DNA from 3 places in the Nocardia sp. NPDC050713 genome. Region 3 is predicted to be linked to each of the others. Evidence: riboswitches for the same ligand, from Rfam matches in the RefSeq annotation. Region 3 holds a riboswitch; each other region holds the start of a gene.
The links. Region 3 has a riboswitch for cobalamin ahead of metE (5-methyltetrahydropteroyltriglutamate--homocysteine S-methyltransferase). Riboswitches for the same ligand answer to the same signal wherever they lie in the genome.
Positions count from the first base shown of each region.

Region 1: linked by a shared signal. The riboswitch ahead of cobN (cobaltochelatase subunit CobN) and the one ahead of metE (5-methyltetrahydropteroyltriglutamate--homocysteine S-methyltransferase) in region 3 are both predicted to bind cobalamin.
Region 2: linked by a shared signal. The riboswitch ahead of AB0H49_RS03320 (CbtB-domain containing protein) and the one ahead of metE (5-methyltetrahydropteroyltriglutamate--homocysteine S-methyltransferase) in region 3 are both predicted to bind cobalamin.

Region 1 is NZ_JBFAHS010000015.1:21,155-31,035, reverse strand. It holds gene cobN (cobaltochelatase subunit CobN) at 1-2,034, opposite strand, end outside; cobalamin riboswitch at 2,064-2,185, opposite strand; gene cobG (precorrin-3B synthase) at 2,408-3,586, shown strand; gene ddaH (dimethylargininase) at 3,669-4,511, opposite strand; gene AB0H49_RS25490 (Lrp/AsnC family transcriptional regulator) at 4,641-5,078, shown strand; gene AB0H49_RS25485 (precorrin-8X methylmutase) at 5,365-6,000, shown strand; gene AB0H49_RS25480 (precorrin-2 C(20)-methyltransferase) at 5,997-7,673, shown strand; gene AB0H49_RS25475 (helix-turn-helix domain-containing protein) at 7,724-8,329, shown strand; gene AB0H49_RS25470 (PadR family transcriptional regulator) at 8,400-8,924, shown strand; gene AB0H49_RS25465 (cobalt-precorrin-6A reductase) at 8,925-9,674, opposite strand; gene AB0H49_RS25460 (hypothetical protein) at 9,671-9,881, opposite strand, start outside.
Region 2 is NZ_JBFAHS010000001.1:823,240-833,120, reverse strand. It holds gene AB0H49_RS03355 (histidine kinase) at 1-137, opposite strand, end outside; gene AB0H49_RS03350 (helix-turn-helix domain-containing protein) at 524-1,132, opposite strand; gene AB0H49_RS03345 (NAD(P)H-dependent oxidoreductase) at 1,310-1,957, shown strand; gene AB0H49_RS03340 (multidrug efflux SMR transporter) at 2,182-2,502, shown strand; gene AB0H49_RS03335 (SRPBCC domain-containing protein) at 2,563-3,018, shown strand; gene AB0H49_RS03330 (OsmC family peroxiredoxin) at 3,109-3,549, shown strand; gene AB0H49_RS03325 (CbtA family protein) at 3,617-4,435, opposite strand; gene AB0H49_RS03320 (CbtB-domain containing protein) at 4,426-4,620, opposite strand; cobalamin riboswitch at 4,689-4,872, opposite strand; gene mhuD (mycobilin-forming heme oxygenase MhuD) at 4,928-5,245, opposite strand; gene AB0H49_RS03310 (alpha/beta hydrolase) at 5,317-6,060, shown strand; gene AB0H49_RS03305 (A/G-specific adenine glycosylase) at 6,089-7,015, opposite strand; gene AB0H49_RS03300 (carbonic anhydrase) at 7,115-7,738, shown strand; gene AB0H49_RS03295 (hypothetical protein) at 7,863-8,525, shown strand; gene disA (DNA integrity scanning diadenylate cyclase DisA) at 8,535-9,809, opposite strand.
Region 3 is NZ_JBFAHS010000011.1:228,581-238,461, forward strand. It holds gene AB0H49_RS21445 (DUF177 domain-containing protein) at 1-377, opposite strand, end outside; gene AB0H49_RS21450 (DivIVA domain-containing protein) at 527-1,273, opposite strand; gene AB0H49_RS21455 (GtrA family protein) at 1,656-2,168, shown strand; gene coaD (pantetheine-phosphate adenylyltransferase) at 2,241-2,726, opposite strand; gene rsmD (16S rRNA (guanine(966)-N(2))-methyltransferase RsmD) at 2,747-3,304, opposite strand; gene AB0H49_RS21470 (pyruvate carboxylase) at 3,301-6,705, opposite strand; cobalamin riboswitch at 6,954-7,164, shown strand; gene metE (5-methyltetrahydropteroyltriglutamate--homocysteine S-methyltransferase) at 7,318-9,585, shown strand.

The DNA.
Region 1 (9,881 bases), on a different contig from region 3:
GCCCGCGGGCGCCTGGCCGAGCACGTGCAGGCCGTCGCGGATCTGCACGTCCTTGATCTCACAGAGCCAGCCGTCGACGTGCAGCAGCATGTCGTCGAAGGACTCCTCGTCGGGGCGTTCGGTGAGCCCGAGGTCGTGGTCCATCTTGGCCGCGCGCATCAGCGTCCAGATCTGCTGGCGGATGGCGGGCAGCTTGGCCGGGTCGAGCGCGGAGATGTTGGCGTGCTCGTCGAGCAGCTGCTCCAATCGCGAGATGTCGCCGTAGCTTTCGGCGCGCGCCATCGGCGGGATCAGGTGGTCGACCAGGGTGGCGTGCGCGCGCCGCTTGGCCTGGGTGCCCTCGCCGGGATCGTTGACGAGGAACGGGTAGATCAGCGGCAGGTCGCCCAGCGCCGCGTCGGTGCCGCACGAGGCCGACATGCCGAGCGTCTTGCCGGGCAGCCACTCCAGGTTGCCGTGCTTGCCCAGATGCACCATGGCGTCGGCGGCGAAACCGCCCGCCGTCTCCGGCGCGGCCAGCCAGCGGTAGGCGGCCAGGTAGTGGTGACTGGGCGGCAGATCGGGATCGTGGTAGATGGCGACGGGGTTCTCACCGAAGCCGCGCGGCGGCTGCACCATCAGCACCACGTTGCCGAAACGCAGTGCGGCGATGACGATCTCGCCTTTCGGGTCGGCCGATCGGTCGACGTACAGCTCACCCGGCGGCGGACCCCACGCCTCGACGACGGCCTCGCGCAGGTCTTCCGGGAGGGTGTCGAACCAGGCGGTGTAGGTGGCGGCGCCGATGCGGATCGGGTTGCCTTCCAGCTGTTCGGCGGTGAGCCAGTCCGGGTCCTGACCGCCCGCCGCGATGAGCGCGTGGATCAGGGCGTCGCCGTCCCGTTCTTCGAAACCGGGAATCTCCCCCGACTCGCCGAGATCGTAACCGGCGGAACGCAATTCGGTGAGCAGCCGAATGGCGCTCGCGGGCGTGTCCAGACCGACGGCATTGCCGATGCGGGCGTGCTTGGTGGGATACGCGGAGAGCATCACGGCCAGTCGCTTCTCGGCGGGCTGGATGTGGCGCAGCCGGGCGTAGCGCGTCGCGATGCCCGCGACCCGGGCGGCCCGCTCCGGGTCGGGGACGTAGGTGGACAGGCCGTCGGCGTCGAACTCCTTGAACGAGAACGGCACCGTGATGATGCGGCCGTCGAACTCCGGCACGGCCACCTGGGTCGCCACGTCCAACGGCGAGAGGCCGTCGTCGTTGTCCTCCCACTGGGCGCGGCCGCTGGTCAGGCACAGGCCCTGCAGGATCGGCACGTCCAGTTCGGCGAGCGCGCCGACGTCCCATGCCTCGTCGTCGCCGCCCGCGGACGCGGTGGCTGGCTTGGTGCCGCCCGCGGCGAGCACGGTGACGACCAGCGCGTCGGCTTGGCGCAGCGTGTTCAGCAGCTCGGGTTCGGCGGTGCGCAGCGAAGCGCAGTACAGCGGCAGCGGTCGCGCGCCCGCGTCCTCGATCGCCGCGCACAGTGCGTCGACGTAGCCGGTGTTGCCGGCCAGATGCTGGGCGCGGTAGTAAATCACCGCGACGGTCGGAAGGCCCGCGACCGGCGCCGGGTGGCGGGCGACGCGCTCGAGCTCGCCCCAGCTGGGCAGCTGCACCGGCGGCGCGAAGCCGTGGCCGGTGAGCAGGACCGTGTCGGACAGGAAGTTGTGCAGCTGGCGCAGGTTCTCCGGACCGCCCGCGGCCAGGTAGTTGTGCGCGTCGGCCGCGACGCCGCCCGGGACCGTCGAGCATTCCATGAGCTCGGCGTCCGGCGCGATCTCACCGCCGAGCGCGACCATCGGCACACCGCTGTCGCGGAGCGCGGCGAGCCCGTCCTCCCAGGCACGCTTGCCGCCGAGGATGCGGACGACCACGAGATCGGCCCCGTCCAGCAATCCAGGCAGGTCGTCGACCAGCAGGCGGGCGGGGTTGCCGAGCCGGTAGTCCGCGCCGCTGGCGCGCGCGCTGAGCAGATCGGTGTCGGACGTGGACAGCAGCAGGATCACGGGTGACCTTCCTCGGGTGACGCGCCCATCGGGGTGTGGTGCTCGCCGGAGAGGGTCTGGCTGTTCACAGTGGCGCGACCGCACCGGAATTGCACCGGTTTCCTCGACGCCGCCGAGCACGCCGAGCGTACCCGGCATGGCGTGGCCCGCCGCACGCCCGGTTCCGGAGCGGTCGGTGTCGCCGTCTGCTGGCAGCGAGGAAAGAGCGGAGCCGGTCGGTCCGCGAGCCTGCGGGCGTGCGCTCGATGCCGAGGTCGTAGCTACCGCCGAAGCTGCGGGTCGTGCCGTTGGCCGCGTCGTTCTCGGCATCGCGCGCAGGGCGAACTCCCGCCCGTGGGTTCGGGCACGCCCGCGCACGTAGGCTGAAGGAGCTATGACTCGAACCGCCCCCGATTCCTGCCCCGGCGTGCTGCGGCTGCATCAGGCCGCCGACGGACCGCTCGCGCGCATCCGGGTGCCCGGTGGACGGCTCACCTCCGACCAGGTGCTCGCCCTGGCGACCGCGGCGAGCGAGTTCGGCGACGGCGCGATCGAATTGACCTCGCGCGGCAACCTTCAGCTGCGTCAGGTGCGCGACGCGGAGGCGCTGACCGCACATCTGACGGCGGCGGGATTGCTGCCGAGCCGGACGCACGAGCGCGTGCGGAACATCGTGGCCTCGCCGCTGTCCGGGCGGGTCGGCGGGCTCGCGGACGTGCGCGGGCTGGTCGGCGATCTCGACGCTCGGCTGTGCGCGACGCCCCGGCTGGCGGAACTGCCGGGACGGGTGCTGTTCACGCTCGACGACGGCCGCGGCGATGTCAGCGGTCTGGACGGAGACATCGGCGTCCACGCGGTCGGCCCCGACGAGTTCGCGCTGCTGCTGGCGGGAGCCGACACCGGCATCCGCGTCACCAAAGCGGAGGCCGTCGATAGCGTGCTTGCCGCCGCCGAGGGCTTTCTCGAGGTGAGTTCGGGCCAGTGGCGGCTGCACGAGGTCGCGGACGGTCCGGCGAGGATCATCGAGTCGATCGGTCTGACGCCCGGCACGGAGCGCGTGGAAATCACTGCGGCCCAGGATGTTCCGATCGGCTGGCTCGACCAGGACGACGGCTCGGTCGCGCTCGGCGCGGGCGTCCGGCTCGGCGCGCTCGACGCGCGACTCGCCGAATTCGTCGCGGCGATCGAGCGCCCGGTGATCATCACGCCGTGGCGCAGTCTGATCGTCGCGGACCTCGAGGAGTGGGCCGCCGAACAGGTGGTCCGCGTGCTCGCGCCGATGGGCTTGATCTTCGACGCCGCCTCGCCGTGGTTGCACGTCAGCGCGTGCGCCGGACAGCCCGGCTGCGCGAAGTCGCTGACCGACGTACGCGCCGACGTCACCGCGGCAGTCGAATCCGGCCGCGTCCTGGCGGACAGCTCGTCGACCGACAGCGCGGGCGACAACATCCCCGCCGAGGAAGTCACCGTCGCGGGACGTCAGCACTGGTCCGGCTGCGACCGCCGTTGTGGCCGCCCGCGCGGCGAGGTCACCGATGTGGTGGCGACTCCCGACGGCTACCGCGTCGACTGAGCACGCGATAGCGCCCGAACCGACGTCAGGTGGACCGGGCGAGGCCGGTTCGCGCGCGCGGCACTTATCCCGCCGCCCGCCTTCAGTGCAATTCCAGCGTGCAGCACTTGATTCCGCCGCCCGCCTTCAGCAACTCCGAGACGTCCACCGGGACCGGAAGGTAGCCGCGGGCGCGGAGGGCGGCGGCGAGGTCGGTGGCGTGCGGGCTGAGGAAGACGTGATACCCGTCGGACACCCCGTTCAGGCCGAGAACGGCGGCGTCGGCGTCGGTCGCCTCGACCGCGTCCGGGAACAGGCCCGCGAGCACGGTGCGGCTGGTCTCGTCGAAGGCGGGCGGGTAGTAGGCGATGGTGGACTCGTCGAGAACCATCAAGACGGTGTCCAGGTGATAGAACCGCGGGTCCACCAATTCCAGTGAGACGACCGGGATTCCGAAGTGCAGCTCGACCTCGCGGTGGGCCGCCGCGGAACTGCGGAAGCCGGTGCCCGCCAGGAATCGGCCGCCGATCAACGCGAAATCGCCCTCGCCCTCGTTGAGTTCCGCGGCCGCCGCGACGTCCACGCCGCGTCCGGCGAACCAGCGGTGGAAGGCGGGACCCTCGGCGGCGCGTTCGGGGTGGGTGAAGCGCGCGGACATGATCCGGTCGCCGACGGCCAGTCCGCCGTTGGCGGCGAACACCATGTCGGGCAGACCCGGTTCGCCGGGCACCACGTCGACCCGGTGACCATGGCGCTCGAAGGTCGCGCGTAGGTCGTCCCACTGGGCGAGCGCCAGCGCGCGGTTCACCGGCGCGTCCGGATTCATCCACGGATTGATCGAATACCGGACGTCGAAATGGTCGGGGCGACACATCACGAACCGGCGCGGCACGGGTCGGCGTGCGGGGGCGGGCTCGGTGGTCTGGAGGGTAGCTACTGAGGTCATCGTGGCTCCCGGAGTGAGGAATACGGCTGCCACGAAGGTAAAGGGCCTAGCATTGCGTCCGGAACGCCGAATCGTTGCGCAAATCGACGGTAGAACGGCGAATCATTGCGTCACGGAGGAAGGGCTGTGATGGACGATACCGACCGCAAGATTCTCGGCCACCTGCTGCGCTCGGCGCGCGCCTCGTTCCAGGAGATCGGCTCCGCGGTGGGGCTTTCCGCGCCCGCGGTCAAACGCCGGGTGGACCGCATGGTCGCCAGCGGTCAGATCACCGGCTTCACGGCGCTGGTGAACCCGGCCGCGCTGGGCTGGACCACCGAGGCCTACGTCGAGGTGTACTACCGCGACAACATCACCCCGGCCGAACTGCGCCGAAGCCTGGAGCCGATCCCGCAGGTGGTCGGTGTGTGGACGATCGCGGGCGAGGCCGACGCGCTGGTGCACGTCATGGCCACCGACATGGCCGAGATCGAGTCGACGGTGGAGCGAATCAGGGAGAACGCGCGCGTCGGGCGCACCCGCAGCGCGATCGTCATGTCCCGCATCCTCGAACGACCACGCACCTGACCCGCGACCCGCACGCCCGCTCCACCGTTCGGCGCATACCTGCGCGTCCATTCCGGCCATCGGCAGGTCATTCGCCTGCCCCGTCCGCCCACCCCGAGTTGGGCGCGCCTCCGTCCCCGTTTCGGACATTCCGGGACCTCGGGGCGGACTCCCCCGCCGATCTGGCCGACCCGCGGCATACCTGCCTCACGGTTCGACACGTCCCTGCGTGGCCATACCTCCGCCCTCGCTCCGACATCCCGGGGCTGTGGGCGGACTCCCCCGGCCGCGTCCTAGGGTGGACGCCATGTCCGACGTGCGCACCAGCTACCTCACCGACGGGGCCGAGATCTATCGGCAGTCGTTCGCGACGATCCGAGCCGAGGCGGACCTGAGCGCCTTCCCGCCGGACGTGGCGCGGGTGGTCGTGCGCATGATCCACGGCTGCGGACAGGTGGATCTGACCGAGGACATCGCCTTCTCCCCCGGTGTCGTCGCGGCGGCGAGGGCGGCGTTGCACGCGGGCGCGCCGATCCTCTGCGACGCGCAGATGGTCGCCTCCGGCGTCACGCGCAAGCGACTGCCCGCCGACAACGAGGTGATCTGCACCCTCGCCGACCCGCGGGTGCCGGAACTGGCCGCGGCACTGGGCAATACGCGTTCGGCGGCGGCGCTGGAGCTGTGGCGTGACCGGCTGGACGGCGCGGTCGTCGCCATCGGCAACGCGCCGACCGCGCTGTTCCACCTGCTGGACATGCTGGACGCGGGCGCCCCGCGCCCGGCCGCGATCCTCGGCATCCCCGTCGGTTTCGTCGGCGCCGCCGAGTCCAAGGACGCGCTGGCGGCCTACGGCGGCGTCGAATACCTGACGGTGCGCGGCAGGCGCGGCGGCAGCGCCATCACCGCGTCGGCACTGAACGCGATTGCGAGCGAAGCGGAATGACCACACCGGGCAAACTCTGGGGTATCGGACTCGGGCCGGGCGATCCCGAACTGGTGACCGTCAAGGCGGCGCGAATCATCGCGGCGGCCGATGTGATCGCCTTCCACAGCGCGCGGCACGGGCGCAGCATCTCGCGCGGCATCGCCGCGCCCTACATGCGGCCGGGCCAACTGGAGGAGCACCTCGTCTACCCGGTGACGACGGAGACCACCGACCACCCCGGCGGCTATCAGGGCGCGATCGACGAGTTCTACGAACAGGCCGCCGAACGACTGGCCGCGCACCTGGCGGCGGGTCGCTCCGTCGCCCTGCTCGCCGCCGGTGATCCGCTGTTCTACAGCTCCTACATGCACATGCACCGCCGTTTGGCGGATCGCTTCGAGGCCGAGATCGTTCCGGGCATCACCTCGGTGAGCGCGGCGTCGGCGGCGCTCGGCACCCCGCTGGTGGAGGGCGAGCAGGTATTGACGGTGCTGCCCGGCACCATGCCGACCGAGGAACTCACCCGCCGCCTTCGCGATACCGATGCCGCCGCCATCATGAAGCTCGGCCGCACGTATCCCGGTGTGCGGCAGGCACTCTCGGACGCGGGACGACTCGACGACGCCTACTACGTGGAGCGGGCAAGCACCGACCGCGAGCGAGTGCGCACCGCCGCCGAGGTGAACGACGCCGACGTGCCCTACTTCTCGATCACGCTGGTGCCGGGTCCGCGACCGACGACGCCGCTGCCGAGAAGTTCCGCCGCGAGCACCGAAGCACGCTCCGCCGTCGAAGTGAGCCAAGCGACGGCCGCCTCGACCGGCGTATCGACCTCGGCGAGCGCCTCCGACCCGGCCGCCGAAGACGCCGCCGCACCGCTGGCTCGAGCGGATTCGACTACGGCGAACGCGCACTCCGATGCTCCACCAGCGCAGGCGGATTCGATCGGCGAGGTCGTGGTCGTCGGCCTTGGCCCCGGCTCGCCGGACTGGACGACCCCCGAGGTGCGCGAGGCGCTGAACGCCGCCACCGATCTCGTCGGCTACACCACCTACATCGACCGCGTCCCGCCGCGTCCCGGCCAGCGCAGGCACGCCAGCGACAATCGCGTGGAGTCCGAACGCGCCGCCATGGCTTTGGATCTGGCCAAGCGTGGCGCGAGAGTCGCGGTGGTTTCCTCCGGCGATCCCGGGGTGTTCGCGATGGCGGCGGCGGTGTTGGAGGAATCCGCCGAACCGCAGTGGCAGGACGTGCCGGTGCGGGTGCTCCCCGGCCTCACCGCGGCCAATGCCGTGGCCAGCCGGGTCGGCGCGCCGCTCGGCCACGACTACGCCATGATCTCGCTCTCCGACCGGCTCAAGCCGTGGGAGGTGGTGGCGCAACGCCTTTCGGCCGTCGCGGCGGCCGACATGGCGATCGCGATCTACAACCCGGCGTCCTCGCAGCGCACCTGGCAGGTCGGCGCGATGCGCGATCTGCTGCTGGAGCATCGCAAACCGGAGACCCCGGTGGTACTCGGCCGCGACGTCGGCGGGCCCACCGAGTCGGTCCGGGTGGTGTCGCTCGCCGATCTCGATCCGGCCGACGTGGACATGCGCACCCTGCTGATCATCGGCGCGTCCACCACCGCGACGGTCGAGACCGCGCACGGCACTCGCGTCTACACCTCGCGGCGCTACCACCGTCCCTGACTCGCGACGACCTACCATAAGTCTCTTCGCGAGGACGAAAGGAGACCGTTGTGCCGCGGCTGGTGGACCACGAGCAGCGCAGACGGGAGATCACCGACGCCGCGCGGCGGGTCATCGCGCGCGGCGGACTGGAGTCCGCCACGTTCCAATCGGTGGCCGCCGAGGCAGGCATCTCGGTGCGCTTGGTGCAGTACTACTTCGGCACCAAGAAGGACTTCCTGCGCGCCACCCACCTCGCGGTGAGCGCGGACGCGGGCGATCGCTTCGCCAAGCGATTCGCCGCGCTGGGCGAGCAGGCCGCTCCGCGCGACGTCATCTACGCGATGCTCGAGGAACTGCTGCCGATGAACGAGCAGCGGCGCCAGGACACCGTGGTGCTCGGCGCCTTCCAAGCCGCCATGCTCGCCGGGTCGGGTCTGACCGCGGACGAAACCCTGGGCGGCACACAATGGTTGATCGCCGCGGTCGCCGACCAGCTGCGCCGGGCGAGCGACTCGGCCGACGCCGAGCTCGACGCCACCGTCATCGTGCTCGCCGCCGCCGCGCTCACCCAGAGTATGGTGGCCGGCGTTCACTCCAACGAGGCGGCGACCGACCTGCTCGAGCACCTACTCCGGCGCGTACCCGGACCGGACGCCGCGCGACGAAGCGATTGAGAACCCGAACGCGGACAGCGCGGTCGTTCCGCTAACATTCCACTATGGAACGTCGAGAAGGGATCCTCCGATGACGACGACCCGGCGCAAACCGCTGAATTCGACGGCCGCCTCGCTGCTCGGTTTCCTGCACGAGGGGCCGATGTCCGGCTGGGACCTGGTGACGCTCGCCCAGGACCGGATCGGCGATTTCTGGACGATCACCCAGAGCCAGGTGTATCGCGAGCTGGCCGCGATGGACGCCGCCGGGCTGGTCGCCAAGGGCGAGACCGGGGCGCGGGATCGCACGCCCTACCGGATCACCGACGCGGGCCGCGAGGCCTTTCTCGAATGGGTCACCCGCGATCCCGGTGCGGAAACGATCCGGGTGCCGCTGCTGCTCACCATGTCGTTCGGCGACCATGTCGACCCCGAGCACCTCGATCGGATCATCGCCGCCAACCGCCAGGTGCACCAGCGCCGCCTCGATCGCTACCTGAAGGACGAGTGCGACACCCTGCGGCCGCACCAGCGGGCCACGCTGGAGTTCGGCATCGGCTACGAGCGCGCGGTGCTGGCCTGGTTCGATCGGCTGCCCGAGTTGCTCAGGCGCTGATCAGCGCACGCCGGATGCCTTGTCCCGCAACCATTCCCAGGCCTCGGCCACAGTCTCGACGACCTCCGCTCCGGCGGGCAGTGGCGGCCGGTCGACCAGCACGACGGGCAGCTCGGCCGCCCGAGCGGCGGCCAGTTTGGCGTAGGTGCGGTCACCGCCGCTGTCCTTGGTGACCAGCACGTCGATGCGGTGCCGCGCCAGCAGCCGGGATTCCTCGTCCACTGTGAAAGGTCCGCGGGCGAGCAGTACTTCACGGTTCGGGGGCAGCTCGGTTTCCGGCGGGTCGATGGCGCGGATCAGAAACCACTGTTCCGTGAGTCCGGCGAACGCGCCCACGCCCTGCCTGCCGATGGTGAGGAATACGCGCTCGCCGAGGTCCGGGAGCGCGCGAGCAGCGGCCGCGAGATCTGGCACGCGAATCCACCGGTCGCCCGCCACCTCGGTCCAGCCCGGCCGCCGCACATGCACCAGCGGTACGCCCGAACCACGCACGGCGGCAGCGGCATTCGCGGTGATCGTGCCCGCGAAGGGGTGAGTGGCGTCGATGACGGCGTCGATCCCGTTGGCCTCCAGCCACTCCCGTAAACCCGCGACGCCGCCGAAGCCGCCGATTCTGACCGATCCCTCCGGCAATCGCGGGTCGCGAACACGACCGGCGAGCGAGGAGACGATGTCGAATCCTCGCTCGCCGGAAGCGATGTGGGCCAGCTCCCGCGCTTCGGCGGTGCCGCCCAGGATCAGAGTTCTCAGGGCTGACCGCTGAAGTAGGCGATGCCCGCGTTCAGCAGCGAGGGGCCGCCCGCGACGAGCAGGCCGATCACACCGCCGATGATGGCGCCGGGAATGACGCCGACCACGAGACCGAGCAGACCGATCAGGCCGCCGATCACCGCGCCGACGGCGGCGCCGAGCGAGGCGCGCTGCAGTTCGGCGAAGAACCATTCCTGCGCGCCGATG
Region 2 (9,881 bases), on a different contig from region 3:
AGCACATCCAGTGACTGCGTGCCGGTCTGGTGCATATCGGCGCCGCGACCCCCGGCCACCTGGACTACCGCGACGATCAACGCGAGGCCCCAGTCCCATACGACCGAGCCACGATTCGCTATGCCTGGCGCACTCACCCTTGCAGCCTAAGGCGTACCTCCGCCTTCGCTCCGGCCATGCGCGGTTTTCGGGCGGACTGCGTCCGGCTGTGTCTCTGGTGCGTACCTTCGCCTTCGCTCCGGCCATGCGCGGACTTTGGGCGGATTGCGCCCGGCAGTGCCCCACGAGGCCGACCGTCGATCGACCTTCGTAAGCGCAGGTATTCGGCGGCTGACCCAACGCCGTTGCCGAGCCCGGCCTGCGTCTTCGACGGATGCATCACCGGCACAGTCATTCTCGGCATCTGGACGCTCGCGAGCTTGTTGGTGGGCGCCGCTCGCGGTCCGGCGCTCGCATGGGACCTCGGCCTGGTCTGCTTCGTCAGGCGTGTGAACGGCGTGTGGAACGGTGATAGGGCGGGTGCCTATCGGGGTTTGCCGAGCAGGGCGTGGGCGATCCGATCCAGTCCTCGGGTGATGGTCGATGGGCTGAGCCCGCGTTCGCGTTGTGCGGTGTAGACCTCCGCGGCCAACGGTGCGAGCAGGGAATCGACCAGCGCGTCCGGGTCACGGATGTCCGCCGCCACCAGCAACGCTCGGACGTGGGCGTACCAGAACCCGTATGCCCCGGTCGTGAAGCGGGCGCCGCCGGTCTCCGCGCCGAGTGCCAGGTGCGCGTGGCTGTCGAGGAGTTCGACCATCGCCTCGTAGAAGGCGGCCAGCCGGTCTGCCGGGGACGCGCCTGGGCCGAGGGGTGGTTCGCCGTGCAGCAGGCGCTCTTGGATGGCGCGTTCGTGCTCGTCGAGGAGCGCGACGGCGATCGAATTCGTGTCCGGGTAGCGGCGGTACAGCGTGCCGCGGCCGACGCCCGCTGCCTTGGCGATGTCGTCCATGGTCACCGCGCGTGGATCCCGCTCGGCGAAGAGTTCCGCCGCGGCCGCGAGGACCTTGGCGCGGTTGCGTGCCGCGTCCGCGCGTTCGCTCGGCGGTCGATCGAGCGGTGCGCCGGTGAGCAGATCCGAGCGGGCATCCATGACAGCGACTCTAGCGGAGTTCGGGATAAGTGGACAGAGTGTCCGATTTGCTGTTAACGTCGAACCGGACAATATGTCCGCTTAGTTGAAGGGTTGAATCATGAGCGAAAGCAGTGAGCGAATCACTTGCCAGCGCGCGGTGCGCGTGCTGGAGCCGAGCATTGGCGAGGCGCAGGCATGAGCACCTTGTTGCACCTCGACGCGAGCGCCCGGCGCCGCTCCATCAGCCGGGAACTGAGCGCGGAGTTCGCCGCCGCCTGGCGCGCCGGGAATCCGAACGGCGAGTACCTGTACCGAGACCTTGCGGCGCGGCCCGTGCCCTTCGTGGACGAGCCGTGGACCGAGCTGTGCGACGCGGTCCTCGCGCGCGGCGCCTTCGACCCGGCTGACCTCGACGGCCTGGCGACGACTCCGGCCCAGACCGCGGCGCTGGCCGTCCTGCGCCCCCTGTTGGACGAAGTGCTCGCCGCCGACGTGATCCTGATCGGCACCCCGATGTACAACTACTCGATTCCGGCCGTGCTGAAGGCCTGGCTGGACCAGATCACCTTTCCCCGAATGTCGTTGGGGCACCGCCGTTTCGTCGTCACCTCCGCGCGCGGCGGCAGCTATTCGCCCGGCGCGCCGAAGGCGGCCTTCGACTACCAGGAGCGCTACCTGCGCGACTTCTTCGCGGGCCACTTCGCCGTAACCGACACGGTTTTCGTGCACGCCGAACTGGCCAACTCCCGCCAGGATCCGGCGCTCGCCGATCGCCGAGCCGAACACGACGACTCCTACGCCAAGGCCATCGAAACCGCCCGCTCCCTCGCGGCGCAGTACTGAACGAGAACGGACGCGCCCGAACGACTCGAGCGCGAACGACTAGGCCCTGTCTCGAAGTCCGGGCTGAGGCGCCGGATGGAACTTCGAGACAGGGCCTAGGGCACGTGAACGGCTCGAGCACCCAACGAACGCGCACGCAAACGACTCTCGCCCCTGAACGACTCGCGCTCCTGAATGAGCGGAGCCCCTGAACGAGTGGAGCCCTGAATGAGCGGAGCACCGAAATGAACTGGCTCGTACTAGGTCTCGCGGGCCTCGTCGAGATCGTCTGGTCACAGAGCATCAAACCGACCGAGAACTTCACCCGCCCGCTGCCCACCCTCGTGTGCTTCGTGCTGGGCAGCCTCGCGGTATACCTGCTGTCCAGAGCCATGCAGACGCTGCCCGTCGGCACCGCCTACGCCGTCTTCACCGGCATCGGCGCGGTGGGCGCGATCGCCCTCGGGATCGTGGTGCACCGGGATCCGTTCAGCGCGGGGCGGTTGCTCGCGCTCGCGCTGATCCTCGGCGGCATCGTGCTCGCCCGGGTGACCAATCCCGAGTGACAGCCGATCACGTCGGGGCAAATGCTGTGGGGGCTTCGGGCGCGCGGGTATGGTCCGGTGATGGTCGACCAGTCAGTTCGTCTCCCGGATCTGTCCGCACGGCCCTACGACCTCACCGTGGAGCGGGTGATGAAAGCACCGCCCAGCTTGCTCTACGCCGCATGGACACAGGGGTTCGACATCTGGTTAGCCGCCCCGGATTCGGTGCGGATGAAGCCCGCGGTGAACGAGCCGTTCTTCTTCGAGACCGAGTTCGAGGGCAAGCGCAACCCGCACTACGGCCGGTTCCTGCGGCTGGAGCCGGAGCGCCTCGTCGAGCTCACCTGGGTCACCGGCGAGAGCGGCACCGAGGGCGCCGAGACGGTGGTGAGCGTGCAGTTCGTCAAGCAGCCGCGCGGCATCCGGCTTCGCCTGCGGCACTCGGGGTTCGCGAGCGAGGCGGCCAGAGACCGGCACCGTGCGGCGTGGCCCCGGATACTCGAGCAACTCGACGGGAAGCTCGGCGCGGCGAGCTGACGGCTCGCCCGCGGAAGCGGTGCGCACGGTTCGGCTGTGCGGGTAGGTTCTAGCCTGCACGAGTTCGGCTCACTTCGTGAAAGGACAATGATGCCAACACGTACCGCGCGCACCGCTTGGACCGGAGGTCTGCAGGACGGCTCCGGCCAGGTCGAGCTGACCAGTTCGGGCGTCGGCAAGTACGACGTGTCGTTCCCCAAGCGTTCCGCGGAGGAAGCCGACGGCACCACCAGCCCCGAGGAACTGATCGCGGCCGCGCACTCCTCCTGCTACGCCATGGCGCTCTCGGCGCAGATCGGCAACGCGGGCGCCACACCCGAAAGCCTGGACGTCACCGCCGACGTCACCCTCGGCCCGGACCCGGCGGGCGGCTTCCGCATCACTGCGGTCGCACTGACCGTCCGCGGCCGGGTGTCCGGCATGGACGCCGACGGCTTCCTCGCCGCCGCCGAGGCCGCCAAGGCCGGCTGCCCGGTCTCCAAGGCGCTGGCCGGTGTCGACATCATCAGCCTGGACGCCGCGCTGGCCTGACCGCTCGACCGAAAAGGGGCAGTGCCGGTCATGAGACCGACACTGCCCCTGATCTTTCGAACGCGAGTCACCCCGCGGTAGCGACCTCGCTCCGCGCCTGGGTGTTACGCCCCGCGAACTCGGTGAGCGCCGCGAAGCCGAGACCGAGCGCCGCCCACAGCGTGGCGGAGACGGCGAGCGACGCGACACGGAACTGCCACAGCAGGCTCGGCGGGAAGTCGGCGGACACCTCGTCGACGCCAGGCAGCAGGACGTAGCCCAGCGTGGTGATCAGCACGAACACCGCGACGCCCGCGATCAGCCGGACGGTGTCCAGCTGCCCGCGCAGCAGTTTGTACACGTACACCCCCGCGCCGACGGCCGCGAGGCCGAGCAGCACCGAGGCCACCCAGAGCAGGGTGCGATCGTTGATGGTCTCCGGATCACCCACCGCTGGTGGGTTCGCCGGGTACTTGAAGAACGGCACCGCGACTATCGCGGCCCACCCTGCGACACCGAGCCCGATCGCCAGCTTGGGACCGGACAGTGCGGTGTGGCGCCGCGCGAAATGCGCGACCGAGGCGAAGATCGCGCCGAAGGCGAGACCGCTGAGGCCGAGAGCCAGGAACTGCCCGAACTTCTGTCCGGGCCTGCTGACCAGCGGCTCTTCCTCGTCGCCGTGGGAATGACCCGTGGCGGGTTCCTCCGGCGTGTGGTGCGACTCTTCGGTGGCCGCGTTCGCCTCTTCGATGGCGATCGCCGCGTCGACCTTCGGTTCGCCGACGAAATAGCCCACCGTGGCGGCCAGCAGACCGGCGATCAAACCGGCGAGCAGGCCGCGCAGCAGCAGGGTTTTCAAGGTTCCGGCCAGGGGGACCGGAGTCGTCGTCGGTGGGTTCAGTGGCACGGAACACCCAGCAGATGACGTCCGTCATGCATGAGCTCGTGCATGAACATCCCGCTGCGCGAGATGGCGCCCTGATCGAAGCCGACCAGGTACAGCGTGAGCAGTGCGAGAAGAACGACACCTACCGTGACGAGCACGGTCGCCAGGGAATCGGTCGCCTGGCTCGGTGAATGCGCGATGGCCATTCGAGTCCTCCTAGGGATACGTCCCGACCGGATTCTCGGTCCCGGCAGGGCGTTGTCGCGTCCCGTGAGATGGGTGGTGCGGAGGGTGCCGGTGTCTGGCTTTCCGGCACCTCGCCTGGCCCCCGCCTGCTCGGCGGAGATCGGACTCGATGCTTGGAACACAGTGGCGCGACCGCTCCGGAATCACACCGGAATTACCGCATCACCCTCGCTTGGTCACCTCGAACTGTGACACCACGGCGCGCCCGTCGTCAACACGGTCGACACCTGTTGACCACGGTGTGGGCGAGTCGTTACCCGCCGGATGCTAGGACGCGGGCTTGGCCGCGACGTCGAGCACGACCTCGAATTCGAGCAGCGACGCCCCGGTCGAGACCGGCTTCTTGTCCCCGCTGCCGGCGTGCGCGGCACGGGCGGGACCGTCCCGCCAAGCGGCGAAGGATTCCTCGGAATCCCATTGGGTCACCACGAAGTAGCGGTTCTCGCCCGCGACCGGACGCAGCAGCTGGAAGCCGAGGAAGCCGGGCGAGTTCTCCACCGCGTGCGCGCGGTGCGCGAACCGCTTCTCCAGCTCGGGCCCTGCGCCCTCGGGGACCTCGATCGCGTTGATCTTCACGACAGCCATGAACTCGACAATACGTCGCCCGCGCGCGGGCGGGCGCGCGCCCGGACGAGCCCGGGGGCACAATCGTCCCGATGTGGTACGACGAAGGCGGAGCAGGCGTGCCGATCCTGCTGCTGCACGGTTTGATGGGCAGCGCGCGCACCTGGGGCGACCAGCTGGACTGGCTGCGGGCGCACGGGCACGTCTACACCTACGACGCCGCGGGCCACGGCCGCCCGGCCCCGCCGGAGTTGACCACCGAGGCCTTCGTCGCCGATCTCGCCGAGGCCACCGCGCACCTCACCGAGCCGATGGTCGTGATCGGCCATTCCATGGGGGCGCTGCACGGCTGGGTCTTCGCCGCGCAGTATCCGGAGCGGGTGCGCGCGCTGGTGGTGGAGGACATCGCCCCCGACTTCACCGGACGCACCGCCGCGGACTGGGCGGCCATGATCGAGTCGTGGCCGCAGCCGTTCCCCGACGCCGACTCGGTGCTCGAGTACTTCGGCCCCGTCGCGGGTCGCTACTTCCTGAACTCCTTCGAGCACGGCCCGGACGGCTATCGGCTGCACGGCTCGGTCGCGACCTTCCGCGACATCTCCGAGGAGTGGGGCACCCGCCATTTCTGGGAGCAGTGGCGGGCGGTGCGCGTCCCGGTGCTGCTCATCGAGGGCGAGCACACCATCACCCCGGCCGGGCAGATGCGGGAAATGGCCGAGACCAACGCGAATGCGGAGTACGTGCTGATCCCGGACGCGGGACATCTGGTGCACGACGATCAGCCCGAGCGCTATCGCGCCGAAGTGGAACGATTTCTGCACCGGGTCCTCGCCTGACCGACCGAAGGCCCCCTTCATCCGGCTGTCAGCGATCGCCCTCACCCGCGAGGGCGAACAATCCGTCCGCCGTCTGCTCGATCAGCCCGTCGACCAGCAGCGAGTCCAGCGCCCGATCGCGCTGGCCGGGATCGCGGGTCCAGGCCAGGTCCAGGCGCACCCGCTCCACCGGCCCGGTCGCGGCGCGCAGCACGTCGAGCAGGCGGCCGCGGGCCTGGCGGTCGGTGCCCTCGTACTTCTGGGTGCGGCGCACCACCTCGGACACCGGACGACCCGCGGTCACCCAGGCGCAGGCGGGCAGCGGGCAGTGCGCGCAGTCGGGCGTGCGCGCGGTGCAGACCGTCGCGCCGAGCTCCATCAGCGCGGCGGAAAACCGCGCCGCGCGGTCGATCTTCGCGGGCAGTAGCGCCTCGGTCTCGGCGAGGTCGCGCGCGGCCGGATTGCCCGCTTCGGCGCGACCGTGCACGGCGCGCGCGACGACCCGGCGCACGTTGGTGTCCACCACCGGCACGCGTTGGCCGTAGGCGAAGCAGGCGACCGCACGCGCGGTGTAAGCGCCGATGCCGGGCAGGCCGAGCAGCACGTCCACGTCGGTGGGAACCTCGTCGCCGTGCTCCTCGGCGAGCACCCGCGCGCACTCGTGCAGCCGCAGCGCGCGCCGCGGATAGCCGAGTTTGCCCCACGCGCGCAGCACCTCGGCCTGGGAGGACGCGGCCATCGCCGAGGGCACCGGCCAGCGCGCCACCCACTCCAGCCAGACAGGCTGCACCCGAACGACAGGGGTCTGCTGGAGCATGATCTCGCTCATCAGGATCTGCCACGCGGTCACGCCGGGGTGCCGCCACGGCAGGTCGCGGGCGGTCTCGGCGTACCAGTCCAGCAACACATCGGCGTCGATGCCGCGATCACCGATCTGTGGCAGGGCCGGTGTGATCCGACCTGTCCCGCTACGCATTACCCTCACCGTCCCCGCCACCCGGCGGCCAGTCGATATTTGCCGACACGTAACGAACCTGACTCGCTGGTAGCGAATGCCTTGTGCACAATGGTCGGTATGTCTGATTCCAACCCGATCAGCGCGTGGAAATCTCTCCGCCAAGGCAACGAGCGTTTCGTCAACGGCACCCTCATGCATCCTAATCAGGGCGCCGCCGACCGGGCGAAGCTCGTCGGCGGTCAGCATCCTTCGGCCATCCTCTTCGGCTGCGGCGACTCGCGCGTGGCCGCGGAGTTGATCTTCGATCAGGGTCTCGGCGACATGTTCGTCGTGCGCACCGCGGGCCACGTGGTGGACAGCTCGGTGCTCGGTTCGATCGAGTACGGCGTGCACGTGCTGAACGTGCCGCTGATCGTGGTGCTCGGACACGACAGCTGCGGCGCGGTGAAGGCCACCGTCGACGCGCTCGACGGCGGCGAGGTGCCCGGCGGATTCATCCGCAGCGTGGTGGAGAAGGTGTCGCCGTCCATCCTGATCGGCCGCAGGGAGGGCCTGTCCGACGTGGACGAGCTCGAGGCCAGGCACGTGGTCGAGACCAGCAAACTGCTCATGGAGCGTTCGTCGATCATCGCCGAGCGGGTGAAGGCGGGCGAACTCGCCATCGCGTGCGTCACCTACAAGCTGGCCGAGGGCCAGATGAAACTGCACAGTGCCATCGGCAACATCGGCGAGGTCGCCTGACCCGTTCTAGGAGCGGAGTTTCCCCAGCGTGCCGGGTGCGATGCACCCGGCACCATGGCGTCGTCCAGTTCGACACGCCGAGGTCCTGAGACACCGCGCCCGGTGCTGCCCGTAAGTTTGAATCGTGCTGGAACCGACTGGACCGCTGCCTCCGGAGATCTACTGGCGTCGTCGCGTTTTCGCCATCGGAATCCTGGTCTTGGCGCTCGCGCTGGTGATTTGGCTCGTGGTGATGGTCGTGCGCGGTGGCGGCTCGCCCGGTGACGCCAAGGTGGCCGCGTCGAGTTCGACCTCGTCGGTGAAGAAGTCGGGCGACACGCTGAAGTCATCCGCCAGCGCGGACGCGCCCAAACCTTCGGTGACCCCGGCGGCAAGTCCGGCTCCGGTGGCGTCCGGGCAGTGCCCCGATCAGTCGCTGGCGGTGAAGGTGACCGTCGAGCAACCCACCTACAAGGCGGGCGAGCAGCCGGTGTTCGGCATCGTGATCACCAACATCTCCTCGGTGACCTGCGCCCGCGACGTCGGCTCCGGATTGCAGCAGATCTCGGTCTACACCCTCGACGGCACCCGCAAGCTGTGGTCGAGCACCGATTGCTATCCGGACGGTCAGCCCGACGTGCGCAATCTGAATCGCGGTGAGCAGGCCGCTTTCCAGGTCACCTGGTCCGGCTCGACATCTCAGCCGAATTGCGCGGGCGAGCGCGTCCCGGTCCCGCCCGGCGCGTATTCGGTTGTCGCGCAACTCGGTTCGGTGCGCAGCGCGGCCGAGCCGTTCAACATCGCCTGAGCCGCGGCTTCATCGATCCCGTTCGAACGGGTTGTCCGCGCCCGCTTCGGCGAGGCGGGTCAGCCCGTCGCGGATCTGCCGCGCCGTCGGCACGCCGATCCCGTCGACGGCCTGTAGCTCGCTCGTTGTCGCGACCAGCAGTCCTTGTAGCGAGCCGAACGAGTCGACCAGCGATTCGATGTGGGTGAAGCGCAGCCGGGGTATCCGGGTGAGCACCCGGTAGCCGCGCGGGCGCATCGGCAGGTCCAGCGCCTCGATGGTGCCCGGATAACCGAGCGGCGCGGCCAGATTGGTGAGGTCGAGCAGTTCGGCATCGGTGACCAGGTCCAGCCCCGCCATAGCGCGCTCGACCTCTGACCCATTCACATGTCGGCGGTCGGCACACGAGCAGGCCGTGTTCTCCCGTTGCCTGGTACCCGTGCGGAGAACCACACCATGATCAGGTACACCCGCCCCCGCCGCCTCTGACCCATTCACATGTCGGCGGTCGGCGCACGAGCAGGCCGTGTTCTCCCGTTGCCTGGTACCCGTGCGGAGAACCACACCATGATCAGGCACACCTGCCTCTGCCCCCGCCGGCTCGCAGGCGAGGTAGTCGCGGACGAGCAACTCGCGCAGCCAGGCGCTGTCGCCGACCAGGTCCTCCAGTTGCAGGGCGAGCTGGCGACCGTCGGCGCCGAGCTCCAGCACGCTCTGCTCGATCTCCTTGGCCAGACGCCGCACCAGCTCCAGGCGCTGGGCCGCCGATAAAGCGTCACGCAGGGTGACGACGTCCTCGAGCTCGCTCTCCGACAGCTGCTCGCACACCTGATCCAGCCGCGCCTTGTAGCGTTCCAACGTGCCCAGCGCCTGGTTCGCCCTGGCCAGGATGGTGGCCGACGGCTCGACCAGGTGGCGGACCTCATCGATGTACAGCGTCATCGTGCGCATCGACTTGCTCACCGCGATCACCGGGTAGCCGGTCTGGGCGGCGGTCCGTTCGGCGGCGCGGTGCCTGGTGCCGGATTCCGCGCTGGGCAGGTTCGGATCGGGCACCAGGTGCACGTTGGCGCGCAGAATGCGGGCGCCGTCGGTGGAGAGCACCACCGCGCCGTCCATCTTCGACAGCTCGCGCAGCCGGGTCGGCGCGAATTCGACGTCCAGCTCGAACCCACCGTCGCAGATCCGCTCGACGTCCGCGTCGTAGCCGAGCACGACCAGGCCGCCGGTGCGACCGCGCTGGATGCGTTCCAGCCCGTCTCGTAGCGGCGTGCCGGGAGCCAGCCGGGTGACGATCTCGGGCAGCCTGTTCCGTGCGGTCGTCGACGGGGCGGGCGTACTCGGCGCGACGGGGGCCGGTCTGCCTAGCAGATACGC
Region 3 (9,881 bases):
TAGACCTCGTCGTCCTCGGTGGTCTGCTCGGTGGTGCTGTCGGGGTAGGCGAACAGCTCCGTGACCTGAAGGCGGACCTCGTCGGTGAACGGCTCGAGGCAGCGCGAGCACTCCCCCGCCGTCGGCGCCGTCACCGTCCCGGTGACCAGCACACCTTCGGACACCGCCTGCAGCTGCAGGTCGAGCTCGACCTCCGACCCCTCCGGGATGTAGATCAGGTCCAACCCGATCCGCGCGGCGGTGGTGACCGTGCGCTGCTGCTCCCGCATGGTGCCGGGGCGGCGCCCCAGGCTGCGGGTGTCCAGCACGAAACCCGCGTCCACCTTGCGGTGCGAGGCCGCACGGTGACGCGACGCGGAACCGGAACCGGCGGGCATCACGAACTCACTCACGATCGAAGGGAAATGGGCAACCACTCAACAATACGCGAGGGGTCGGCCGAACCTCAAAACGCCGACGGCCCTGGGGCGTCGGTTCCGCGGGCCATCCGCGGTGGCGTCGGCGCGGCGACGGGCCGCGGCCGGGGTCAGCGGCGGAATTCCGCCGCGTAGTCGGGCACGCCCGCACCGCTGCGCAGCTGCTGCCGTCCGCGACCGACGACGCGCAAGGTGCCGTTGAGCGTCTCCTCGAACTGCGCGAGCGTCGAGTCCACGTAGTGGTCGCACTCGTCGCGCATCCGGTCGACCTCCTCGTGCGCGCTGTCGATGAGCCGCGCCGATTCGGCGTGCGCGGCCCGCACCACCTCGGTCTGGGTCACCAGGCGTTCCTGTTCGGCGAGGCCCTCGGCCACCGAGCGCTCGTAGGACGCCTTGCCCGCCTCGATCATGCGCTCCGACTCGGTGCGCGCCCGGCCCGTCACCGCCTCGTACTCGGCATTGCCGTCGGCCACGATGCGCTCGGCCTCGGCCTGCGCGGTGGCGACCAGGTGATCGGCGTGCGCGCTCGCCTCGGCGACCATGCGGTCGGCGTGCGCCTTGGCGTCGGCGAGAATGCGATCGGCCTCCTCACGGGACGCGCCGATGGTCTGCTCGGCCTGTTCGTTGGCGGTGGTCACGGTGAACTCGGCGGCCGCGCGGGCGTCCGAGACGATCTTGTCGCGGTGGTCGAGCACGTCCTGGGCGTCGTCGAGTTCGCCGGGCAGCGCGTCGCGCACGTCGTCGAGCAGTTCGAGCACGTCACCGCGGGGCACGATGCAGCTGCGGGTCGGCGGGATCCCGCGCGCCTCTTCGACGATGGCCACCAGCTCGTCGAGTGCCTCGAATACGCGATACATGCTCACTACCCCGCTCTCCTGCTGACTCAGGCGAAACTCTCCGCCGACGCCCAGTGTGCCCCTCATCACGGCGGATGCCGAGTCCTCTTTCGGTGTGTCGTGACAGTGTCTCGCACACCACAAAATCAAGTGGAGGAAGACCCTCCACTTCGTGCTACATTTTTTCAGAAGAGGGTCGCGACAAGATCTTCTTAAGCAGACCGCAGGCCCGACGCCGGACTGTGGGAGCACAGGAGGCCAACGGAACGGACTCCTACCCGAGATGTTGACCAGTTTCAGTTGTTCAGCACATACTGAACATAAGGAACAGAGGCAGTCGGGAAGGAAGGCGGCGACCGCCGCGGTTGTCCATACCGAAGGCTCAGGTTGGATCGGAAGAACAATGACGGTTCTGGAAGTACCGCACTCGGCAGGAGTGCCGATCGGCATCTACTCGCCGTGGGCCTTCCCGTACCCCACGGTGCGCACGGTGTCGGCCGCCCGGTTCGGGCAGCTGCTGCAGTACCTGCGTGGTGATCGCGCCTTCGCCCAGCTCGTGCGTTTCGCGCTCGTCGGCGGTTCCAGCAATGTCGCCTACGTCCTGCTCTTCTTCGCCATGCACGGCGTCGGCCCGATCATGGCCAACATCGCCGGATCGGTCGTCAGCACGATCATCGCCAACGAGCTGCACCGCCAGCTCACCTTCCACGCCGCGGGCCGGGTCGGCTGGTTCACCGCGCAGTGGGAGGGCGGCGGACTCGCTCTCGTCGGCCTCGGCATCACCACCGCGGCGCTGGCGGGGCTGGAGATCTGGGCACCCGGCCTCGGCGACACCGCTCAGGCGGCGGCCGTCCTCGCCATCACCGCCGCAGTCGGCGGCATGCGCTTCCTCGCGCTGCGCGGCCTGGTCTTCTGACTTCGGGCCCCGAACGACATCCGCCCCGGTTCCGAAGGATTCGGAACCGGGGCGGCTTCTTTGTCCGTGGGCTCAGCCGCGCCGTTCGGCGAGGCGGTCGAGCAGGCGCTTGTGCACCGATGGCGGGAGCATGTCGCTGACGTCGCCGCCGTAGGTCGCCACCTCCTTGACCAGCGAGCTGGACAGGAAGCTGAAGGTCGGGTTGGTGGCGATGAAGAAGGTGTCGACGCCGGAGAGCTTCTTGTTCATCTGGGCCATCTGCAGCTCGTAGCCGAAGTCGGTGGCGTCGCGCAGGCCCTTGACGATGGCGGTGATGCCCTGCTCCTTGGCGAAGTCCACGGTCAGGCCCTGCCAGGAGGCGACCCGCAGGTTCGGCAGGTGCGCCGTCGCCTCGCGCAGCATCTCCATCCGCTCCTCGACGGTGAACATGCCCTGCTTCTTCGGGTTCACCATGACGGTCACCACGACCTCGTCGAATTGCGCCGCGGCGCGGGCGAATACGTCGAGATGCCCGTTGGTGACCGGATCGAACGACCCGGGACACAGTGCTCCAGCCATGAGGCGACGCTACCACCCGGTCACGGCCGGTAGTCGGCCAGTTCCAGACGGGTTTCGCCGTAGCGGCGCGGCTTGGCCGGGACGAAGGCTGCGGGCCAAGCGATTTCGGGGGAACGACTGGACCGCTCCACGACGATCAGCGCGTCGGGGTGCAGCCAGCCACCGTCGGCCAACGCGGTCAGGTCGGCGGTCACCGCCGCCGTGTCCACGTCGTAGGGCGGGTCGGAGAGCACCAGATCGAACCGGCCCGCGCCGCCTTGGGCGAGCACCGCGGCGACCGACCCGACGCGCAGTTCCGCGCCGGGCAGGCCCAAGTCGGCGATATTGCCGCGCACCACGGCCGCAGCCTTGCGATCCGACTCGACCAGCAGCGCGTAGGACGCGCCGCGGGACAGCGCCTCCAACCCGAGCGCGCCGGATCCCGCGTACAGGTCGAGCACCCGGACGCCGTCCAGATCCATCCTGGCGTCGAGCGCGCTGAACAGCGCCTCGCGCACCCGGTCGGAGGTCGGCCGGGTGCCCGCGGGCGGCACCCGAAGGCGCCGCCCGCCCGCCGCACCGGCGACGATCCGGGTCATTCCGCGGTGGACTCGCGCACGGCGAGTTCGACCAGCAGGTCACCGCCCTCGACCTGCTGCACCTTGCCGATCGCGACACGGGCGACGGTGCCCGCGCGCGGCGCGGTGATGGCGGCCTCCATCTTCATGGCCTCGATGGTGCCGATGGTGTCGCCGGTCTCGACGGTGTCGCCCTCGGCGACCGCCAGGGTGACGACACCGGCGAACGGCGCGGCGAGATGGCCGGGGTTGGTCTTGTCCGCCTTCTCCGCGACCGGGATCTCCGTGGCGATGGACCGGTCCCGCACCGCGATCGGCCGCAGCTGGCCGTTGAGGATGCACATCACCGTGCGCATACCGCGCTCGTCGGGCTCGGAGATGGCCTCCAGACCGATCAGCAGGGTGACGCCCTTCTCCAGCTGCACGCGGTGTTCCTCGCCGCGGCGCAAACCGTAGAAGAACTGGTTGGCGCTCAGACCCGAAGTGTCACCGTACTTTTCGCGATGGGTGAGGAATTCCGCCGTCGGGCCGGGGAACAGCAGCCGGTTCAGCGTCGCGCGCCGCTCCAGCGAATCGCCTTCCAGCCCGGCCTGATCCGTCGCCGAAAGCGGGGTCTCCGGCTTGGCCGCGCCGCGTCCGGCCAGCGCCTTGCTGCGGAACGGTTCGGGCCAGCCGCCCGCCGGGGTGCCGAGTTCGCCGCGCAGGAAGCCGATCACCGAGTCGGGGATGTCGTAGCGGCCGGGATCGGCGGCGAAGTCCTCGATGTCGACGCCGGTGCCGACCAGCGCGAGCGCGAGGTCGCCGACGACCTTCGACGACGGCGTCACCTTCACCAGGCGGCCGAGCAGCCGGTCGGCCGCCGCGTACTTGGCCTCGACCTCCTCGAAGCGATCGCCGAGGCCGAGCGCGATGGCCTGCTGGCGCAGGTTCGACAGCTGACCACCGGGGATCTCGTGGGTGTAGACGCGTCCGGTCGGCGCGGGCAGCCCGGATTCGAAGGGCGCGTACACCTTTCGCAGCGCCTCCCAGTACGGCTCCAGATCGCAGACGTTCTGCAGATCGAGTCCGGTGTCGTGCTCGCTGTTGGCCGCGGCCGCGACGATCGCCGAGAGCGCGGGCTGGCTGGTGGTGCCCGCCATCGCGGCGCTCGCGCCGTCCACCGCGTCGGCGCCCGCCTGCCAGGCCGCCAGGTAGGTGGCCAGCTGACCGCCGGGGGTGTCGTGGGTGTGCACGTGCACGGGCAGGTCGAAGTTGCTGCGCAGCGCGGTGACCAGGGTCGCGGCCGCCGGGGCGCGCAACAGACCCGCCATGTCCTTGATCGCGAGCACGTGCGCGCCCGCGTCCACGATCTGCTCGGCCAGCTTGAGGTAGTAGTCGAGCGTGTAGAGCGTCTCGTTCGGGTTCGACAGGTCGCCGGTGTAGCTCATCGCGACTTCGGCGATGGCGGTACCGGTTTCGCGCACCGCGTCGATGGCCGGACGCATCTGGTCGACGTTGTTGAGCGCGTCGAAGATACGGAAGATATCGATGCCGGTGGCCGTCGCCTCGGAGACGAAGGACCTGGTCACCTGCTCCGGGTACGGGGTGTAGCCGACGGTGTTGCGTCCGCGCAGCAGCATCTGCAAGCAGATGTTCGGAATCGCCTCACGCAGCGCGGCGAGCCGCTCCCAGGGGTCCTCGTAGAGGAAGCGCAGCGCCACGTCGTAGGTCGCGCCGCCCCAGCATTCGACCGAGAGCAGCTCGGGGGTCATCCGCGCGACGTGCCCGGCGACCTGCAACAGGCCGTTGGACCGCACGCGAGTGGCCAGCAGCGACTGGTGCGCGTCACGGAAGGTGGTGTCGGTGACGCCGACCGCCTTCTGCTCGCGCAGCGCCTGCGCGAAACCCTCCGGGCCCAGGCGCAGCAGCCGCTGGCGCGAACCGTCCGGCGGCGGCACGCTCAGGTCGATGGCGGGCAGCTTGTCGTGCGGATACACCGTGGTCGGGCGGTCACCGTGCGGCTTGTTGACGGTGACGTCGGCCAGGTACTCGAGGATCTTGGTACCGCGGTCGGCGGACTGGCGCAGCGTCAGCAGCTGCGGACGCTCATCGATGAACGAGGTGGTGACCCGGCCCGCCTTGAAGTCGGGGTCGTCTAGCACCGCCTGCAGGAACGGGATGTTCGTGGTGACGCCGCGGATGCGGAACTCGGCCAGCGCGCGCCGCGCACGGGCCGCCGCCGCGGGCAGGTCCCGGCCGCGGCAGGTCAGCTTCACCAGCATGGAGTCGAAGTAGGCGCCGATCTCCGCGCCGAGGTTCGCGCCGCCGTCCAGGCGGATGCCCGCGCCGCCGGGGGTGCGGTAGGCGGTGATGCGACCGGTGTCGGGACGGAAGCCGTTGGCCGGGTCCTCGGTGGTGATGCGGCACTGCAGCGCCGCGCCGCGAATGGCGACGGAGTCCTGGCTCAGGCCGAGGTCGGCGAGGGTCTCGCCCGCCGCGATGCGCAGCTGCGACTGCACGAGGTCGACGTCGGTGATCTCCTCGGTCACCGTGTGCTCGACCTGGATGCGCGGGTTCATCTCGATGAAGACGTGGTTGCCGCGCTCGTCGAGCAGGAACTCCACGGTGCCCGCGCAGCTGTAGCCGATCTGGCGGGCGAAGGCCACCGCGTCGGCGCAGATGCGTTCGCGCAGTTCGGGATCCAGGTTCGGTGCGGGCGCGAGCTCGATCACCTTCTGGTGGCGGCGCTGCACCGAACAGTCCCGCTCGAACAGGTGCATGACGTTGCCGTGCTGGTCGGCCAGGATCTGCACCTCGATGTGGCGCGGGTTCACCACCGCCTGCTCGAGGAACACCGTCGGGTCGCCGAACGCGGACTCGGCCTCACGCGAGGCCGCTTCGATGGATTCGCGCAGCTGCTCCGGCGCGGCGACCCGGCGCATGCCGCGCCCACCGCCGCCCGCGACCGCCTTGACGAAGATCGGGTATTCGAGTTCGTTTGCGGCGGTGAGCAATTCGTCCACGTCCGCCGACGGCGCGCTGGACTTCAGCACCGGAAGGCCCGCCGCCCTGGCGGCCTCGATGGCGCGTGCCTTGTTGCCCGCCAGCTCCAGCACCTCGGCCGAGGGGCCGATGAAGGTGATGCCCTCGCGCGCACAGGCCGCCGCCAGGTCCGGATTCTCGGAGAGGAATCCGTAACCCGGGTAGATGGCGTCGGCGCCCGCGGTCTTGGCCGCGTCGATGATCGCCTCGATGGAGAGGTAAGCCCGGACCGGGTGGCCCTGCTCCCCGATCTGATAGGACTCCGCGGCCTTCAACCGATGGACCGAGTTGCGATCCTCGTGCGGAAAGACGGCGACCGTCCCGATGCCGAGTTCGTAGGCCGCGCGGAAGGCGCGGATAGCGATCTCGCCGCGATTGGCAACCAAGACTTTCGAGAACATTGCCCCAAGGTACCCGGCTCTCGGTACAGCACCGACAGGGAAGTCCCCTTCGCAGCAATCTTCACAACCAGACCTAGCAGGCTTGCGAAGTTGCGTTCATCAGGGCGTCACATCTCACCACCTGCCCAGCGGGTCTGTGCGGGGCTTGCCGGGGGCGCGCACGGAATATCCCGTCGTCCGTTTATGCTGGACAACGCAGCTGGTTCTCCAGTGCGCCCGACGAGATGGAGCCCCGACGTCGAGCGCCGGAGTCGAAGTCCGCTCCCGGTTTGCCGGGCGGCGGGCGAGAGGGAACCCGGTGGGAATCCGGGACTGTCCCGCAGCGGTATGCAGGAACGAACACCGTCATCACGCACTGGGTGCAGACCTGGGAAGCGACGGTCAGTAGGTCGGCGGGAGGAAATTCTCCCCAGCCGGTGCCCGCGAGTCCGAAGACCTGCCAGCCGTGCCGGATACGCCGTATCCGGCGGCCACCGCCTCGTGGATTGGGCGCGCGGACCATCAGCGCCGACTTTTTGGGCTCCGTGTCTCTTCGGTTGCCCAACGACGTCCGCTGGTCGCCGCGTGCTCGCATGGCGATGGCTCACGTCCTGAAAAGCACTGGAGCACACCGTGACTGTTTCCGAACACACACCATTCACCGCGACGGTTCTCGGGCTACCGCGCGTGGGGCCGCGACGCGAGCTCAAGCGCGCCACCGAGTCGTACTGGGCCGGGCGCATCGACGCCGAGCAGCTGCACACCGTTGCCCGCGACCTGCGCCGCGCCCAGCTGACCGAGCTGCAGGCGGCCGGACTGGACTCGATCCCGGTCGGCACCTTCTCCTACTACGACCAGGTGCTCGACACCGCCGTGCTGCTCGGCGCGCTGCCCGAGCGGGTGGCCGGGATCGCCGATCCGCTGGACCGGTACTTCGCCGCCGCCCGCGGCACCGACTCCGTGGAACCGCTGGAGATGACCAAGTGGTTCGACACCAACTATCACTACCTGGTTCCCGAGATCGGCTCGGAGACGACCTTCGCGCTGCACCCGGAGAAGCTGCTCGCCGAACTCGCCGAGGCGATCGAGCTCGGCGTGCCCGCGCGTCCGGTGGTGGTCGGGCCGGTCACCTTCCTGAAGCTGGCCAAGGCCACCGGCGGCGCGGCGCTCGACCGGCTCGGCGAGCTGGTGCCGCTCTACCGCGAACTGCTGCGGCAGCTGGCCGCCGCGGGTGCGGCGTGGGTGCAGATCGATGAGCCGGTGCTGGTCACCGACCTCACCGAGGACGAGATCGAGCTGGTCCGGCGCACCTACACCGAGCTGACCGAGGCGAGCGAGCGGCCCGCGATCCTGGTCGCCACCTACTTCGGCACGCCGGGCGACGCGCTTCCGGCTTTGGCGGGCACCGCCGTCGAAGGCATCGCACTGGACTTCACCTCGGCGCTGGAGCTGTCCGCGGTGGCCTCGCTGCCGTCGCTGGCGAACAAGCTGCTGGTGGCGGGCGTGGTCGACGGGCGCAACGTGTGGCGCACCGACCTGGATCGCGCGCTGACCACCCTCGGGACGCTGCTCGGCAGCGCGTCGTCGGTGGCGGTGTCGAGCTCCTGCTCGCTGCTGCACGTGCCGTACTCGCTGGCGCCCGAGACCGGGCTGGACGACCGACTGCGCTCCTGGCTCGCCTTCGGCGCCGAGAAGGTAGCCGAAGTACGGCTGCTGGCAACGGCTTTGGCGCAGGGCACCGGGGCCATCGCCGACGAGCTCGCCGCCGCGCGCGCCGCGGCGGAGTCGCGAACCACCGACCCGCGGCTCTCCGACGCGCAAGTTCGGGCCCGCCTCGACTCGCTCGGGCCAGACGCCACCAAGCGCGCGCCCGCCGACGAACGCCGCGCGCTGCAGGCGCAGCGACTGGGTCTGCCCGCGCTGCCCACCACCACGATCGGCTCCTACCCGCAGACCCCGGAGATCCGGCTGGCCAGGGCGGCGCTGCGCAAGGGCGATATCGACCAGGCCGAGTACGTGCGGCGGATGCGTTCCGAGATCGCCGATGTCGTTGCGCTGCAAGAAAAGCTGGACATCGACGTGCTCGTGCACGGCGAGCCCGAGCGCAACGACATGGTGCAGTACTTCGCCGAGCAGCTCGACGGCTTCGCGGCCACCGAGAACGGCTGGGTGCAGTCCTACGGCACCCGCTGCGTGCGGCCGCCGATCCTGTTCGGCGACGTCACCCGGCGCGCGCCGATGACCGTCGACTGGATCACTTACGCCCAGTCGCTGACCGACAAGCCGGTCAAGGGCATGCTGACCGGCCCGGTCACCATCCTCGCCTGGTCGTTCGTGCGCGACGACCAGCCGCTGGCCGACTCGGCGCGCCAGGTGGCGCTGGCCATCCGGGACGAGACGGTGGATCTGCAGGCCGCGGGCATCCGCATCATCCAGGTCGACGAACCCGCGCTGCGCGAGCTGCTCCCGCTGCGCGCCGCCGACCAGCCCGCGTACCTGGACTGGTCGGTCGGCTCGTTCCGCCTGGCGACCTCCGGCGTCTCCGACGCCACCCAGATCCACACCCACCTGTGCTACTCGGAGTTCGGTGAGGTCATCGACGCGATCGCGGGCCTGGACGCCGACGTGACCTCCATCGAGGCGGCCCGCTCCCGCATGGAGGTGCTCGACGACCTCAACGCCGCGGGCTTCGACCTCGGCGTCGGCCCGGGTGTCTACGACATCCACTCCCCGCGCGTCCCCAGCGTCGAGGAGATCACCGCCTCGCTCCGCGCCGCCCTGAAAGCCGTTCCCGCCGAACGGCTCTGGGTCAACCCGGACTGCGGTCTGAAGACCCGCGGCCCGGTCGAGGTGGAAGCCTCGCTGCGCAACATGGTCGCGGCGGCCAAGGCCGTGCGCTAGAACTCCGGCCGGGCCGCGCTCCCCGCGCGGCCCGGCCGCTGTGCTCTCGACCTTCGCCTGTCCACCTCCGGCGGAAGTGTTCTCAGTAGCTCTCCGCCAGAAGCGATCTCAGCCGTCCTCCGGCGGACGCCTTTGCCGCCGCCTTCGCGACGCATATCCCTCGCACGCCTCCCCCGCCTGCCGCACCGGACGACTCCGCGCTTTCGGACTCACCCCCTGCCGCCACGACGGCACACACCTCGAACGCTCCATGCCACCCCTCCTCATACGTCGACGAACAATTTCTCCCCTGCTGC